Regions from separate parts of the Paenibacillus swuensis genome, predicted to be linked through region 1. Evidence: a T-box and tRNA genes for the amino acid it is inferred to sense, from the RefSeq annotation. Region 1 holds a T-box; the other holds one or more tRNA genes.
What was found. A T-box is a leader RNA that pairs with one kind of tRNA and senses whether it is charged. The one in region 1 lies ahead of SY83_RS13760 (valine--tRNA ligase), so its partner is inferred to be a tRNA-Val.
Positions count from the first base shown of each region.

Region 2: it encodes a tRNA-Val, which carries the amino acid that the T-box ahead of SY83_RS13760 (valine--tRNA ligase) is inferred to sense. The anticodon was not compared.

Region 1 is NZ_CP011388.1:3,135,040-3,140,384, reverse strand. It holds gene murC (UDP-N-acetylmuramate--L-alanine ligase) at 1-129, opposite strand, end outside; gene SY83_RS13765 (bifunctional folylpolyglutamate synthase/dihydrofolate synthase) at 137-1,513, opposite strand; gene SY83_RS13760 (valine--tRNA ligase) at 1,533-4,205, opposite strand; T-box leader at 4,255-4,493, opposite strand; gene SY83_RS23340 (hypothetical protein) at 4,685-4,849, shown strand; gene SY83_RS13755 (LysM peptidoglycan-binding domain-containing protein) at 4,927-5,345, opposite strand, start outside.
Region 2 is NZ_CP011388.1:68,175-73,519, forward strand. It holds gene SY83_RS00360 (NAD kinase) at 1-572, shown strand, start outside; gene SY83_RS00365 (YutD family protein) at 724-1,674, opposite strand; gene lipA (lipoyl synthase) at 1,714-2,592, opposite strand; tRNA gene SY83_RS00375 (tRNA-Arg) at 2,968-3,041, opposite strand; tRNA gene SY83_RS00380 (tRNA-Gly) at 3,049-3,122, opposite strand; tRNA gene SY83_RS00385 (tRNA-Pro) at 3,130-3,206, opposite strand; tRNA gene SY83_RS00390 (tRNA-Arg) at 3,223-3,299, opposite strand; tRNA gene SY83_RS00395 (tRNA-Gly) at 3,305-3,379, opposite strand; tRNA gene SY83_RS00400 (tRNA-Leu) at 3,456-3,536, opposite strand; tRNA gene SY83_RS00405 (tRNA-Lys) at 3,581-3,656, opposite strand; tRNA gene SY83_RS00410 (tRNA-Gln) at 3,671-3,745, opposite strand; tRNA gene SY83_RS00415 (tRNA-Tyr) at 3,756-3,841, opposite strand; tRNA gene SY83_RS00420 (tRNA-Thr) at 3,852-3,927, opposite strand; tRNA gene SY83_RS00425 (tRNA-Asp) at 3,958-4,034, opposite strand; tRNA gene SY83_RS00430 (tRNA-Met) at 4,123-4,196, opposite strand; tRNA gene SY83_RS00435 (tRNA-Val) at 4,218-4,293, opposite strand; tRNA gene SY83_RS00440 (tRNA-Glu) at 4,305-4,379, opposite strand; tRNA gene SY83_RS00445 (tRNA-Ser) at 4,614-4,703, opposite strand; tRNA gene SY83_RS00450 (tRNA-Asn) at 4,707-4,782, opposite strand; tRNA gene SY83_RS00455 (tRNA-Ala) at 4,797-4,872, opposite strand; rRNA gene rrf (5S ribosomal RNA) at 4,907-5,023, opposite strand; rRNA gene SY83_RS00465 (23S ribosomal RNA) at 5,098-5,345, opposite strand, start outside.

The DNA of each region.
Region 1 (5,345 bases):
GTCCGTCAACTCTTGCTGTGCGACATCGGAGCCGGTGACCCGGTATCCCATTTCCAGCATGACTCTCGCGATCGCGCTCATGCCGTAGCCGCCGATTCCGATAAAATGTACATGTTCCGCTGTATTCAAATCTGTCTCACCAACCTTTTTCCGAATCGGAATGATATAAAATCCAGGAGCGCACATCTGAAATCAGATATAACGTTCCTGAAACAACCGCCAGATCTTCCTGTTCCGTCATGTCTTTCAGAAGATCCAACGCCTTACGCCAGTCGGGCTCTACCACGATCGGGATCTCTCTGTTCATGTCTCGCTGCAATGTTTCCGCCAATCGAAGAAGCTCAGCCGCATCCATCTTTTTTCGAAAATCCGGTTCGGTAAGGATAAGATTATCCGCTATGGGTAGTATATGCTTCAAATATCCCAAATGATTCTTGGTAGAAAGCATACCTACCATTAAATTCAATTTGCGATAAGAATAAACCGTCGTTAAAGCCTCCGCAAGCGTCGCCGCACCCTCAGGATTATGAGCTCCGTCTAGAAGAATACGAGGTTCGCTTGCTACCATTTCCAGCCTTCCCGGCCAGCCGGTGGCTCCAAAACCCGCCAGGACATCTTCATCTTCCAAAAGGACAGCCGAATACTGCCGCAATACTTCCAGTGTCATCAGTGCAACGGTGGCATTCACCATCTGATGTCTGCCGTTCATGGCAATGGCGATATCTTTCAACGGGCGGAAAGGTCCCTGGAAATCAAAGTGCTGCTCGTTCTCTTTAACCGCTTTCGACACAAATGAAAACTGATCTCCCAAAACATACGCGGAGCTCCGGCGTTCTCTCGCCTTTTCAAGAATGACCTGGAGCACTTCCGGTTGATCGGCGCCCGTAACTACGGGTACACCGGGTTTAATGATGCCCGCTTTTTCCGAAGCAATTTCAGCAAGCGTATCCCCCAACACATCCATATGGTCGTGGCCGACATTGGTAATCACGGAAACAACAGGATTGACAATGTTCGTACAATCCAAGCGTCCCCCGAGACCGGCTTCCCAGACAACCCAATCCGGAAAAGACACGGTACCGTAATAAGCAATGGCGAGCGCGGTGGTCACTTCAAACATTGTGGGAGATCCCAACTCGCTTTCCTCAATCTCCAAAGCGATGGGTTTCAGCCGATTGGTTAAGGTTAGCAGGACATCCTCAGGAATATCCTCACCGTTAAATTTCAACCGGTTCGTAAACTTCTCCATATAGGGAGAAGTAAACATCCCTGTATCATATCCGGCTTGACGCAAAACCCGTTCCAAATAAGCACAGGTAGAGCCTTTGCCGTTCGTACCTGCGACATGGATGAACTTGAGCCTCCGTTCCGGATGGCCCAGCTTCTCCATAAATACTTCCATACGTTGTAATCCGGGCTTAATCCCGAAAGGAATCAGCCCGTTAATCCACTCTACAGCTTCTCTATAGGTTTGAAGCGGCATGATTTCGCCGGATTTAGTCATGTAGTTCATCCTTTAACTATGGAGTTCGTTACCCGCGCAGTTCAGCGATCCGAGCCATTACTTTATCCCGTTTATCCGCATAATCCTTCTGTTTCGCCTTCTCTTCTTCGATTACATGCGCAGGCGCTTTGGCCACGAAACCTTGATTGGAAAGCTTCTTATCCACACGTTCCACTTCAGAAGTGAGCGTAGCCGCTTCCTTCTCCAACCGCGCAATCTCTTGAGTAATATCGATCAGTCCGGCCAAAGGCAAGAACAGTTCCGCACCGGTCACGATGGTAGTCATGGCTTTGTCAGGCGCGGCCACATCGGTGTCCACCTCAAGCGCTGACGTATTACAGAAACGGGTCAAATACATTTCATTCCTGCGCAAAATAGCGAGGGTATCGGCATCCGCCGCCTTCACCATCAACTCAATCTTTTTGCTCATCGGCACGTTAACTTCCGCACGGATGTTACGAACGGAGCGAATAATATCCATAAGCAGTTCCATTTCTTTCACGGCGTCCGGAGCTTCTTTGGATGCGTCATATTGCGGCCAGGCGGCCAGGGTAATCGTCTCACCCTCATGCGGCAGATGCTGCCAGATCTCTTCCGAAATAAACGGCATGAACGGGTGAATCATACGCTGGGTATGATCCAAAACGTAAGCGAGAACGGATTGCGTTTGTTTCTTCGCCGCAGCGTCTTCGCCATAAAGGGAAAGCTTCGCGAACTCAATATACCAGTCGCACAGATCGTCCCAGATAAAGTTGTACAGAATCCGGCCGGTTTCGCCAAACTCGTACGAATCGATCAGGCGCGTAATATCCCGAGCCGTTTCATTCAAGCGATGCAGAATCCAGCGGTCGGCTGTCCCCAGCTCTCCGGAAATATCAATATCCGTTGCCGTTACGCCTTCCAAATTCATGAGGGCAAAGCGGGAAGCATTCCAGATCTTATTGGCAAAATTACGCGCCTGCTCCACTTTCTCGAAGCGGAAGCGCAGATCTTGACCAGGCGTGCTGCCTGTTGAAATCATAAAGCGCATGGCGTCAGCGCCGTACTGCTCAATCACATCGAGCGGATCCACGCCGTTTCCAAGTGATTTGGACATCTTGCGTCCTTCGGAATCGCGTACCAATCCATGGATCAACACATCTTTAAACGGAATTTCATCCGTGAATTCCAATGCTGTGAAAATCATCCGGGCTACCCAGAAGTAGATAATATCATAACCCGTAACCAATACGCCTGTCGGATAATAACGCTTGAGATCTTCGGCATCGTCAGGCCAGCCCAACGTGGAGAAGGGCCAAAGCGCGGAACTGAACCATGTATCCAGCACATCGTTATCCTGGCGCAAATCCGAGGAACCGCAATGCGAACAGGAAGTCGCTTCCTCATCGGATACGGTCGGTTCGCCGCAAGTCTGGCAATACCAAGCAGGAATCCGGTGTCCCCACCAAAGCTGACGCGAAATACACCAGTCTCTTACATTCTCAATCCAATGTAAATAAATTTTCTCGAAACGGTCCGGAACGAATTGCACGCCTTTTCCGGATTTCTGCGCTTCAATCGCGCGTTCCGCCAACGGTTTCATCTTCACAAACCATTGCGTGGACAAATACGGCTCTACCACCGCACCGCTGCGTTCGCTGTGACCGACTTGATGCACATGCTCCTCGATCTTCACCAATACGCCAGAGGCTTTCATATCCTCGACAATAGCCTTGCGGCAATCCGCGCGGTCCATTCCCTGATACTTGCCTGCATTCGCGTTCATCGTGCCGGATTCGTCCATGACAAGAATCTGCGGCAGGTTATGACGCAAACCCATCTCAAAGTCATTCGGATCATGAGCCGGTGTAATTTTCACCGCGCCGCTGCCGAACTCTTTCTCCACGTAATCATCGGCGATAATCGGGATTTCACGGCCAATAATGGGCAGTACGAGCATGGAACCGATCAAGTGCTTGTAGCGCTCGTCTTCAGGATGCACCGCGACCGCGGTGTCGCCAAGCATCGTCTCCGGACGCGTGGTAGCCACCGTGATATATCCTCCGCCGTCTTTTAACGGATACTGCAAATGATAGAGATTGCCCTGAACTTCTTTATATTCAACCTCGATATCCGACAAGGCCGTACGCGCTGCCGGATCCCAGTTAATAATATAGTTACCGCGGTAAATCAGGCCTTTATCGTACAACTTTTTGAATACAACGCGAACCGCCTTGGATAAGCCTTCATCCAACGTGAATCGCTCGCGGCTGTAGTCCAGCGACAAGCCCATTTTGGCCCATTGATCCCGTATCGTGTTCGCGTATTGATCTTTCCAGTCCCACACTTGCTCAAGAAATTTCTCCCGGCCCAAATCATAACGGGTCAGCCCCTGCTCTTCCCGCAGCTTCGCTTCCACACGTGTTTGTGTGGCAATCCCCGCGTGATCGGTACCCGGCAGCCATAGGGCGTCATAGCCTTGCATGCGTTTCGTGCGAATCAGGATATCCTGCAATGTAAAGTCCAAAGCGTGGCCGATATGAAGCATACCCGTAACATTGGGAGGCGGTATAACGATGGTGTACGTTTCCGCGTCTTTGCGCTCTCCGGCTTTAAAGAAACCATGTTCGTTCCAATAAGCGTACCATTTCGCTTCGGCGGCTTTGGGATCATAAGTGGTCGGCATGGAGCCTGTTTGTTTCGTTTCGGTTGGTTCTGACATGACTGTTTCCTCCACAATATCGATTTAAACAACAAAAAAACCCTTCGCCCCAAAGGACGAAAGGTTTAGCTTCCGTGGTACCACCTTTGTTCCGTGTGAATGTTCAGCTCGGTTTAAACCCATAGCTCCGCACACGGCACTCAACAGATAACGGCTGCAACCGGCTGATCTGTACAGATCCAGCAACTCCCGGGCGACTTTCCGCAATTACATCCTGCGAAACCTCTCAGCAAATGGTTTCGCTCTCTGCAGGGTTGGCTGCGTACTCCTCCCGATCAACGTCATTCCTTATTAGAACTCAGTATAGACATTTATTATCCCTATAATACTCATTCTTGAAGGAGGAGTCAATCTTTTGTAAGTCCAAACGGAGTCATAAGCGAGCTTATCTTCTTCATAAACTGAGGGTACAGGGACATTTGCCGGGCGTATTTCATAAGATGACAGAAAGAACGGATAGAGAATGAGGAGGTTTCGCGGTGGAACGTTGGTGGTGGAGAATCCGTTATCAAGTTAAAGGGGTTTTATTTCCGGTTATCTGTGTTCAATTCGTGCGCACATTGCTGTTTCCGACGGGGTTTGACATCGTGTTGCTGTTTGGTTTGTTTCTGGCCTATCTGGGCTTTCTGCTCGACATGTACTAATCACGGGCAAAATATAAGCCTCCTTGCACGTCATCGGTTTTCAGTCCGATTTCGGCGGGGAGGCTTTTTTATTATGGTCAGCGCGGAATGTACAGCACTTGCCCTGCGGACACCGTCTGATCGTCCAAGCGATTGTAAAGCGCAATTTCCCGCGGGTTCAAGTTATATCGTTCAGCAATGGTACTGATGGTCTCTTCCCTCTGAACGATACACATTCTAAGCTTACGGAAAGAAGTTTCTTCGGTTGCATTGGCCAAAAATAAATTCTTCCACTGCAATTCATCTCCAGATGAACCGCCGATATACGCCGCGCTCTCATAGGCTTCCGTTTCCTCTTCCCCGGCATCGGCATCTCTGGGCGCAGACGTATGTATCAGATTCTGCAATCCGTATGGTGCAGGGGCGCTTGGATCAACTTCCTGATCACGTTTCACGCCGAAAGCCAGCTTAGGCTCCTTGTATTCTTCGGCAACATAGTTTTCTTGGTTGCGATCAT
Region 2 (5,345 bases), 1.9 Mb from region 1:
CTGAGATTGCTGAATTGGTGAAGCGTATGACAACGCCCGATGTGGAGATGAAGATTGTTAAATATCCTATTGCCGAGATCGAGATAGTTACGAAGAAAGCGGGCAAAGAGGTTTTTTACGCTCTCAATGAATTCACAATTCGGGGAGATGACGGAAAAACCCTAGTGGCCAAAATTAATGTGAATTTAGAGGATTTCGAAATGTTCCGAGGGGACGGCATATGTATCTCCACTCCCTCGGGAAGTACGGCTTACAACAAGAGCTTGCAAGGCGCCTTGCTGCATCCTTCGATTGAAGCTCTGCAAATTGCGGAAATCGCCTCGATTAACAATCGGGTATACCGTACACTGGGCTCTTCCATGATATTACCCAAGCATCATATTTGTGATATTTTCCCCCGTGAAGATCAGAAGCTGCAGCTGTCTGTGGATCACATGAACATTCAGCGGGACGATATTCTGTCTATTCGAAGTCAAGTTTCTGAATTAAAAGTCAGCTTCGCCCGATATCGTCCGTTTCCGTTCTGGAATCGCGTCCGTGCTGCGTTTATCGGTAACGAACCGATGGAATAGAATAATCTGTATCGAGGCCTCTCAGGATGTGCGATTCAGTATACGTGGACTGAAAAATACTACTTTCCCATGTGATAAACATAAAAAACCGGCCAGATCTAAGCAATTGCTCAGATCTGGCCGGGTTTGTTTCTATGGGGCGAACGGTCTTTTATTGGTTTTCTCCGGAACCTGAGTTGACCGGTCCCTTGGTGTTAATCGGTGATTGATGGTTCTGCTGAGGGAGGTTTCGGATATTTCCTTGGCCGGCGTTTCCGTTTCCCGTATTCGCTGATTTGGCATTGGGATTTCCGCCGCCGGCATTCGCATGACCTCGTCCCTTGCCCGAAGAACCATCTCTGCGGGGTTGGGACGCTGCGCTGTTTCCTCCGTTGGAGGAACCTGGTGTCCGTTGGTTACCTGCTGCACTCACATGTGCAGTCTGAACACCTCCTGATACGCTTACCTTGGGTCCTGAGGCTTGATTCCCGCCTTGTCCCTTGGATTTGCCTCCCTGGCCTTTGAAACCCTGAGGACGGCCTTCCTGAGGACGATCCTGGTGTTGCTTGCGGTCAGGCTTCAACTCGCCTCTTCGTTTATCCGGTTTGCCATCTGTGGCTGAGGCACGGCCTCCGGCATTGCGATCTTGATAACGCCCTTGATTTCTCCGGTTATCCTGCGATCTGCCTTCCGATCGGGGCGACTTTCCGTCTTGTGCTCCTTTGCCTTCGGAAACGGAATCCTGCTGTGCTTCCCCTTTCGGTTCCGGCGCCTTCGGTGTATGCCGTTCTGCCGGTTTGCTTTCATCCACAACAATCCATTTCGCTTTATCGCCGGCAGCAAAGTTCGATTCCGTAATTTTCTCCAATACAAAATACGCGCACCCAAAATTACAATACTCATTAAGGTAATCCTGAAGACACGCTACCGAGCTTTCGCGGGTTGCCTTGGGATTTTCTTCACGGAAGAAGCCTCTTAACCGAAGCTGGCTGTAGCCCCAGTCTCCCATAATGTAATCATAACGTTCAAGAACCTCGCTGTATCGTTCACGGAATGCTTCGGCATTCCAACCGTTCTTATACTCTTGTATGATTTCGTACGTTTTCTCGGTCAACTGAATCAAAGCCTGTTTCCCCCTTTATCCGCGTTACATTGCTTTATATTATTGGTGTTGTTGCGCGGACTGCACTTGCTCATGCGCGTGATAGGAGCTGCGGACAAAGGGTCCTGATTCCACATGGCTGAACCCGCGTTTCATACCTTCTTCTTTCAGCACGGCAAATTCTTCAGGTGGATAGAATCTCACAACATCCAGATGTTGCTTGGTCGGTTGCAAATATTGGCCGATTGTCATGATGTTGCAGTCTACGGCCCTTAAGTCTTCCATTGCTTGAATAATTTCGTTCCATTCCTCGCCGACACCCAGCATGATACTGGACTTAGTAGGAATATTGGGATTCATAGCTTTGGCACGTTGAAGCAGTTGAAGGGAACGTTTATATTTGGCTTTAGCGCGAACTCGGTTGGACATGCGTTCCACTGTTTCAATGTTATGGTTGAGGATATCGGGTTTAGCGTCCATTACGATTCTCAGGGAAGATTCCTCACCCATGAAATCCGGAATCAACACCTCGACACTGCACAGCGGCAAGCGTTCACGCACTGCTTTCACCGTAGCGGCGAATATAGAAGCCCCGCCGTCTTTCAAATCGTCTCTTGCTACAGAAGTAATAACCGCGTGCTGTAAATTCATCTGCGCCGCTGCTTCCGCTACACGCTCCGGCTCTTGTAAGTCAAGTTCTGTGGGGAGTCCAGTTTTCACGGCGCAGAAACGGCAGGCGCGCGTACAAATATCCCCCAAAATCATAAACGTTGCGGTACGGTTCGCCCAGCATTCATAAATATTCGGACACTTTGCTTCTTCGCAAACGGTGTGCAACGTCTTCGAGCGCATCATTTCTTTAATTTCTTTATAGTTATCACCAGTCGTTAATTTAATTTTCAGCCATTCCGGTTTCTTGGCTTTAGAGTCCACTGCCATGGGCAACGCCTACTTTCTATCTCAGAGATGTATATTCATTGTCTGAATGTTCGTCCATATCAATAGTATTATATCACGAATCGTCAATCATTCCACGATGGACTCTCACATTTGATGCGACAAAGAACATATTCATATCCCTAAAGGTGCAAAGGTCGTTTATGGACTGGTCACACGGATATTATCGTAGAAGCGTAATGCCGTCCTAGGAGGGATGCGATGCTGCATCAGGACGGTAATCCCGTCCTATGGTGCTCGCGACTCCGCTGCGGCCGGGCTGTGCTCTTGCCGAATGCGCTAAGACGTCCCCCTTGTCGGGAATTCGTATCTACGTGGACATAAAAAAAGACGCATTTCTGCGTCTAATCATTTTTACGTCCCAGGAGGGATTCGAACCCCCGACCGTACGCTTAGAAGGCGTATGCTCTATCCGGCTGAGCTACTGGGACATATGTATGGAGCGGGTGATGGGAATCGAACCCACGCTATTAGCTTGGAAGGCTAAAGTTCTACCATTGAACTACACCCGCATTGAAATGGTCGGGATGACACGATTTGAACATGCGACCCCCTGGTCCCAAACCAGGTGCTCTACCAAGCTGAGCTACATCCCGAGAGTATAAATATAAATGGCGCGCCCTAAGAGATTCGAACTCCTGGCCTTTTGATTCGTAGTCAAACGCTCTATCCAGCTGAGCTAAGGGCGCATATATGGAGCGGAAGACGGGAATCGAACCCGCGACCCTCGCCTTGGCAAGGCGATGCTCTACCGCTGAGCCACTTCCGCAAGAAAAAAGGGACTTGCCAGGAAATAACAAGCATATGCTACAGAGCATATCTTCATATTACCCGGGAAGCTTTTATGCGCGTGGAGGGACTTGAACCCCCACGCCATAGGCGCTAGATCCTAAGTCTAGTGCGTCTGCCAATTCCGCCACACGCGCATAGTAATACAGGCAAGTTATAGGTTTACCTGGTTAAAGGTAAATGGTGAGCCATGTAGGATTCGAACCTACGACACCCTGATTAAAAGTCAGGTGCTCTACCAGCTGAGCTAATGGCTCTCATAAGAGAGAAATGGCTGGGGATCAAGGATTCGAACCTTGGAATGACGGAGTCAAAGTCCGTTGCCTTACCGCTTGGCTAATCCCCATCATAGAAAATGGTGGAGGATGATGGATTCGAACCACCGAACTCGTCAGAGAGCAGATTTACAGTCTGCCGTGTTTAGCCACTTCACTAATCCTCCAAGTTAAAGCTGGTGCCGTCGAGAGGACTTGAACCCCCAACCTACTGATTACAAGTCAGTTGCTCTACCAGTTGAGCTACAACGGCAAGGTACAATTTAATTTTGGGCAAAAAAAATGGCGGAGCCGACGGGATTCGAACCCGCGGTCTCCTGCGTGACAGGCAGGCATGTTAGGCCTCTACACCACGGCTCCACACTGAAAAGTCTTCATCCCCTGATTGGGGTCCCCGCAAAGTAATCAGAATAAGCTACAGAGCTTATCTTCACTTTGCGGGGTTGAATTGCGGGGGCAGGATTTGAACCTGCGGCCTTCGGGTTATGAGCCCGACGAGCTACCGAGCTGCTCCACCCCGCGTCATTAAATATAAAGTATATATGGTGGAGGCTGAGGGGATCGAACCCCCGACCCTCTGCTTGTAAGGCAGATGCTCTCCCAGCTGAGCTAAGCCTCCGAAATATGTGATGGTGACCCGTAGGGGATTCGAACCCCTGTTACCTCCGTGAAAGGGAGGTGTCTTAACCCCTTGACCAACGGGCCTTACTACGGAGAGAAAGGGATGCTCTCCACTACGTTTCGAGAATGCGAAGTAATCCTTACGAAGCTTATGCTTCACCGAACCCCTCGGGTCTCGAATCCCATGCATATGAGGTAAAGCTACGGAGAGAAAGGGATGCTCTCCACTACGTTTCGAGAATGCGAAGTAATCCTTACGAAGCTTATGCTTCACCGAACCCCTCGGGTCTCGAATCCCATGCATATGAGGTAAAGCTACGGAGAGAAAGGGATTCGAACCCTTGAGACGCTTGTGGCGCCTACACGATTTCCAATCGTGCTCCTTCGACCAAACTCGGACACCTCTCCAGATGGCTCCCCGAACAGGACTCGAACCTGTGACAACTCGATTAACAGTCGAGTGCTCTACCAACTGAGCTATCAGGGAATAGTGTTACATTCTGGTGGAGCCAAGCGGGATCGAACCGCTGACCTCCTGCTTGCAAGGCAGGCGCTCTCCCAGCTGAGCTATGGCCCCATGAAAAAACCCACTTTACTCCAAAGTGGGGGCTGCTTGGCAACGTCCTACTCTTCCAGGACCCTGCGGTCCAAGTACCATCGGCGCTGAAGGGCTTAACGGTCGTGTTCGAGATGGGTACGCGTGGTTCCCCTTCGCCATTGTTACCAAACTGTTGAAGGTTTGATCCTTCAAAACTGAATGTGAATGAATGTAAACTACGCGTTAACCTGTTAATTCAGGTCATTGGATAAGCCCTCGACCGATTAGTATTCGTCAGCTCCATGCATTGCTGCACTTCCACCCCGAACCTATCAACCTCGTCGTCTTCAAGGGGTCTTACTAAATTGGGAAATCTCATCTTGAGGGGGGCTTCGCGCTTAGATGCTTTCAGCGCTTATCCCGTCCGTACATAGCTACCCAGCGATGCCTCTGGCGAGACAACTGGTACACCAGCGGTACGTCCATCCCGGTCCTCTCGTACTAAGGACAGC